Regions from separate parts of the Vibrio splendidus genome, predicted to be linked through region 1. Evidence: riboswitches for the same ligand, from Rfam matches in the RefSeq annotation. Region 1 holds a riboswitch; the other holds the start of a gene.

Region 1 (3,146 bases):
TCAATTTTCAGAGCAAGGCACAGTTTTAATAAGTCACCTAGCTCACCAGAGGGGAACCCTTTTTTGTCGAACCACAGCAAATATTCTTCAGGCAAGTCAATCAACGTACGACCAGCGTATTTACCAAATGGCATTTGCATTCTAGCAAGTTTAATCAGGTTCTCTTTCTCTAGCATTACAGGCTCTTTCTAAGCATCATCAATATTCTGTAGAGTATCACCTAAACGTTCAACCCAATAGTTGATCGCATCTTTGGCATCATCTAGCGAATCAATCATAGTTGAAAAGTCTTTGTTGCCTGCTTCTCGGTCGATCACAACAGAGTCATAGTCGTCTAACTTGGATTTCAATCGCTGCGCATCACGTAGCCCAATCCTTGCCCAAACTAAGTCAACACCTCCGTCAGGGCCTGGCTGAAAATCTTTATAACTGGTGAATTTAGTTGCGGTTTTAATTGAGCCGCCTGCACAACCAAACAAGAAGATGCTGGTTGCAACAAACAAAAAGCTTTTAGAGGTTTCATTACGCACTTAGTTAAAATTAAGGAATTTAATTGAGTAAGTCATACCTTATATGAAAAGTTTGTAGAAAAGGGGAGTTAAAACTCAGAGCTAGCTTTAAAATTAATCATGCTGAACGGTGTGTGCATACTCTACGATTACCTGATTTCCTTCGATATAAGCATTTTGGATCTCACCATCAACGCTCATTCTACTTTTCAGGTAGACCACTTTTGGCCCTGACTCATTACCTTCTTTAAGTGAAGGAAACACATTCCTAGGCTCTAAATGAAGTAAACGACAAAAGTGACTAACGAAAGACATAGTTAATGGCGTCTCGCCTCTTAGCACTCTAGAGAAATCAAGCTGGTTCATTCCAAGCTTTTTTGAAAACTCCATCTGCGTAATACGCATTCTCGATTTTTGTGACATCCACGTTTGATATAACGCGTCTCTATCTAGTTCTGTGAATTCCATACCGACTCCTTTATATAATTCATACCAATCAATTGTCCGGCTTTTCATACATAGCATGTCAGGGTTTGGTTAGTGGAAACCAAAGGTTTGGTTTTGATATGCGCGCAATTGTCGTGTAGAACAAAACATCACAATCGAAAAACATTCACAAAAGCGATTAGAGTAAATACTTTCTTCATTTATATCAATAATTTATACATTATCGAACCAAACATATAGCAAGTTAATTTGTATTAAGAATTAAAAGTTCGAGATTGGCATTCCACATTTCAATCTATTGATTCGCATTTATAAAACTGGTTGGCTACATTTCGCTTGCTCAAACGCACTTCTGGCAAACTATTTGAAAGAATAGGACGCAAAGCCACCGGTCTGTCGACAATTATTCTGTCTATGATAGCGGGGCCGCCACTTAATAGGATTTAAGTGTCAATGCATGCTGGAGTGTTCTCTTTTTTGTCGGCCAAATACAGTAAGGACAAATAATGAAACAACTCCCAAAAAAATCGCTCATCGCACTATCGCTACTTAGCGTAAGTGGAGCAAGCTTCGGTCACGGTTATGTTTCGGCATACAATAATGGCGTTGCTGAGAGTCGTGTCGCCCTATGTAAGTTCCCAGCGAGTGATACACAACAAAAAAACACCAACTGCGGTGGTATCCAATATGAGCCACAGAGTGTGGAAGGCCCTGAAGGCTTCCCTGAAGTCGGCCCTGCAGATGGAAAAATCGCCAGCGCGCAATCATCTTTAGCGGCAGCGCTGGACGAGCAGACAGCCGATCGCTGGGTTAAACGCCCGATCAAGTCTGGTTCTCAATACTTCGAGTGGACGTTCACTGCTAATCACAAGACTCACGACTGGAAATACTACATTACTCAACCAGACTGGAACCCAAACCAGCCTTTGGCACGCAGTTCTTTTGACTTAACGCCATTCTGTGTTGTTGAAGGAAATGGAGAACAACCACCGATGCAAGTCAGCCACTTGTGTAATGTGCCAGAACGCGAAGGTTATCAAGTGATCCTTGCGGTATGGGATGTGGGTGATACTGCAATGGCTTTCTACAACGTTATCGATGTGAAGTTTGATGGCGACGGCCCTATCATCCCGGATTGGGATCAAGGCGGTCAAATCAACCCAACACAAGACCTGAATGTTGGTGATGCTGTTTATACTCGCGTATTCGACCAATCCGGTGAAAACGCCTCATACAGCACTGAGCTTGTGATTGAAAGTACTGAGCAAGGCAAAGCCAATAACTGGTCTTACGCTCTTTCTTCTAAAATCAATCAAGAGCAGACGCAAATCAAAGCAGGTCAATTAAACGACCAAGGTGATTTCGCCCCCGTTTACGGCACTAACCCTGTTTATCTAAAAGCGGGCTCTGGCTTTAACAGTGTAGAAATCGGCTACAAGATTGATACTCCAGAACCGGAGCATGAGCTAGAAGTAACAGGTCTAGAGTCAGAGTACATTATCGATGAGAGCCAACCTACTCAGCTTGACCTTACGCTAGCAGCAACAGGCGATATTCAAGCTGAATTGACTGTGTACAACCATCATCGTGAAGCACTTGCATCTCAGAAGTCTGAGTTAACAGACGGACAAGCTGAAGGTGTTCAGCTGACTCTGTCTAAGTCTGAAGCTGGCCACCACATGCTTGTGGTTGTGACGAAAGATGACCAAGGTAACTTAGTGGATCAGAACACGCTTGATTTCCACCTAATGGACGAGCAAACACCGCCACCAGCAGGCGACTACGACTTCGTGTTCCCAGAAAGCATTGAGTCTTACACAGCAGGAACAAAGGTTCTGAGCAGCGATGGTGGCGTTTATCAGTGTAAAGAGTTCCCATACTCTGGCTACTGTGTTCAATGGGCTCCAACAGCAACTCAGTACGAACCAGGTGTCGGTTCACACTGGCAAGATGCATGGAACAAAGTGGACTAATTGTTAGCGAGTTACTTACTTTCAAGTATGTGAGCTTGTGTAATTAGCCAAACAAAAACGGATGCCCAGAGCATCCGTTTTCTTATTCAGCAACAGCAGAAATGCGGTTATCAAAGTAGATAGTGGTCTGCCAACAGAGCCACAAACAAGATCATGAGATGATAGATGGAGAACTTAAAGGTCTTCATCGCCATATTAGGTTCATCACGATATTTCA
Region 2 (3,146 bases), on a different replicon from region 1:
CCATCAACAGATTGATAAGGAAAAACGGGAAGACAGGAATCAGACGCAGAGAAAATAAGTAAAATGCTCCGTCTTTTTCAACGCCCTTGTTAATCGTTGCTAATTTGTCACCAAACTTGGTTTGAATCCAGTCACGTAACAGATAACGGCTACTTAAGAATGCTAAGGTCGCACCGATCGCACTCGCGAAAGATACCAGCAGCAAGCTGTTCCAGAAGCCAAATAGCGCGGCCCCTAATAGGGTCACAACAGCGGCACCAGGAATGGAGAAAGCAGTAATCATTATATACGCGACAAAATAGATAGCAGCGGCAGCAATGAAGTTGCTATCAATGTAGTCATTTAAAACGGCTTGTTGGGCCTTGGCATTTTCAAGCGTTAGGTATTGGCCGAAATTGACGCCTAACAAGACGATGGTTACGACCAACACAATACCCAATATCATTTTCTTACTCATTGATACTTCCTCCAAATTTTCAATGTATACCATTAGTATAGATAGACAGGCAAAGCATAGATTAACTTTCAGCAGATATAAAAAAAGCCGCAGTAAATGCGGCTTAGTTATATAGATAATTTGCACTGACAATGTTAATTGACGCGATTGATAAGCTCTTCACGACGCTGCTGCGGTATAACAGACCAATGTGTGCCATTGATCGCGCCTTCTAACGCCCAAAGTAGTTCAATACTGACAGAAGACGCATGTGATTCTTTGATGGCGTTAAATGCGTTTACAGAGCCAGATTCATATAAACGTTCTACGGAATCGATCCCTGCTTTTTTCAACATACGCTCAGTGGCGAGTCGAAGGTTGGGCAGATCTTTGAGTCGAGTAGGCTTAGCTGAAGATTGCTCAGCTTTTTCTTCTTTAGCAAAACCCAGAGACGTCGTTGCAAGCTGCAAGATTTTCTCTTGGTCTTGCCACAGGCCTTCAGGTAAAGCGAAATATTTAGTAACGACAGGGAAACCACGTTTTTTGTAGACGTACGGTTGAAACCCTTGTTGTTCGAACTGTTTCGTTGTGCATTTGTCTGCTCGTATGTGCAACTGGTCATTTACAACCAGAGCAAACATAGTGTCATCAGCAAAAAGACCGAAGCCACCAAACATCGAGCGTGATTTTATTTTTCCTAGGGATTCAAATAATTTCATTGAATCCTTTAGTATCGGTTTATCCATGTTATTTATCTCGGTGTATTTGAACTACGCCACCAAATAAGCAGGTCCGAGAGATTAGCAAAATGTTGCAATTAAATTGTCAATTAGCCGTAAATTACTAAATTATTAGTAGTTACTGCATTTTGCCATCGGTAACCCCGCTACCATACCAACGAGTGGTTTAGGCCGGAAGCTTTGCGTCTCACTCTTTCAAGTGATTTGCCCTGTGCGTGACTGATTGAATAGAATAAAGTTTTTGTTGAATGAGGCTCACACTTGTTATTTCAAAATGTGATATTGCTTCAATTAATGATCTTTCCAGTATGATACCAGGTTCATTCATGTTGTTGATAAAAAAAGCGCACCTAAAGGTGCGCTTAATTATATTAAACTGAATTTATCAATTAATTTAACGTTTTAACTGTGCTTCGCTCAACAATTTCAGGATGCATTTCGAACACACGCTTTTCATGGTCTTTATCTTTAATGCGTTCTAACAAAATTTCGAAAGCGTTCTTACCAACACGACGTTTGGGTTGGTGAACCGTTGTTAACGGCGGAGAGAAGTATTCAGCCAGCTCGATGTTGTCATAGCCGATCACTGAAATATCTTCAGGGATACGAATTCCTTTCTCTTGCAGTCTGCTCATTAGGCCGAGTGCCATCGTGTCGTTAAAACAGAATACGGCCGTTGGGCGATCTACCATCTTAATGATTTTCTCTGCCGCAAGAACCGCAGTATCACACTCGAAGTTACCTTCAATGATCATGTTATCATCGGCAGCAATCTTAGCTTCGTTGAGTGCGCGTTTGTAACCCGCGATGCGTTCAACACATGCCGCTTTGTCTAAGTGGCCACTTAAACAAGCAATCTTGGAGTGACCGTGATCAATGAGGTATTTGGTCGCTAGGTAACCACCTTCTTCAGAGTTGTCGATGATCTTATCTGCTTGAGAACTCTCAGGGCCCCAATCCATAATCACTTTAGGAATGTCAGCGTGACGGTCTAACATGCCTCTCAGCTCTTCAGTTAGGTCAGAACACATAACTAAGATGCCATCTACACGTTTCTCTGCAAGCATTCGAATGTAGTCACGTTGCTTCTCATAGATACCGCCCGTATTACACAGGATCAAAGTGTAACCTTGACGGTAGCAGTAGCTTTCAACACCATCGATAACTTCAGAGAAGAATAGGTTAGTTGATTGAGTAACTAGCATGCCGATAGTGCGGGTTGTATTGCACTTCAAACTACGAGCAACGGCACTTGGTGCATAGTTCAGTTCGTCTACGGCTTTATTTACTTTTTCTTGCGTCGCTTCTGCAACAAAGCGAGTTTTGTTGATTACGTGAGAAACGGTTGTTGTTGATACGCCTGCTAAGCGAGCGACATCTTTTATAGTGGCCATGGTTTTATCCTATTAGAAGCTACTTTCCCAAAGTACGGAATGAAGTAGCCGTTAAGCTACCTAACTAAGAGCTTAAATTTGTAGGGCTCTTTGGGTACTAAAGTGCTAAAAAACAAAAAACCGCTATTGAGCGGCTTGTCTTAACACCGAAATGCTCAAAACTATAATAAGCATAGCATTTCGTGAATGTTTCATATTTTATCGTTTGCGGTCACAATTTTAGACTGACTAGAAATTACTCGCAATAAAATTCACCCGGAAATCCGGGTGAATTGTCACATTCTTCTGAATTTATTTAACGAGTCATCCAATAAGCTTATTCACCAGCGAGGTATTGTGTGTCCAATTTGCAGAATGCAAGTAACAGAGATGAGACTGATGCGTAGAAACCGAATTCGTCAACGTCATGACATTTAACGTTGAACTTTGGTACCCAAGTAAGAAGTTGTTGCTCGATAAATTGCTGTTGAACAATGAACGATTTTTCTAGCTCTTCTTCAAGCTCAGTTTCATTAGAACGGATGATCAAGTTGCCAAGGAAGTCGAGTTCGATAGCGATGTGGTCAGCTGGTTCTT

What was found. A riboswitch is a leader RNA that binds a small molecule or an ion and turns the genes downstream of it on or off. The one in region 1 is predicted to bind cyclic di-GMP.
Region 2: another riboswitch for cyclic di-GMP. It lies ahead of OCU90_RS11560 (TfoX/Sxy family DNA transformation protein); the one in region 1 lies ahead of gbpA (N-acetylglucosamine-binding protein GbpA).

Annotation. Positions count from the first base shown of each region.
Region 1 covers NZ_AP025509.1:103,569-106,714, reverse strand. Annotated here, with positions in the region: gene OCU90_RS17925 (DUF3820 family protein) at 1-176, opposite strand, end outside; gene OCU90_RS17920 (hypothetical protein) at 189-530, opposite strand; gene OCU90_RS17915 (hypothetical protein) at 624-977, opposite strand; cyclic di-GMP riboswitch class I at 1,301-1,390, shown strand; gene gbpA (N-acetylglucosamine-binding protein GbpA) at 1,463-2,929, shown strand; gene cyoE (heme o synthase) at 3,040-3,146, opposite strand, start outside.
Region 2 covers NZ_AP025508.1:2,597,083-2,600,228, reverse strand. Annotated here, with positions in the region: gene OCU90_RS11565 (TVP38/TMEM64 family protein) at 1-457, opposite strand, end outside; gene OCU90_RS11560 (TfoX/Sxy family DNA transformation protein) at 592-1,182, opposite strand; cyclic di-GMP riboswitch class I at 1,310-1,395, opposite strand; gene purR (HTH-type transcriptional repressor PurR) at 1,566-2,570, opposite strand; gene torD (molecular chaperone TorD) at 2,887-3,146, opposite strand, start outside.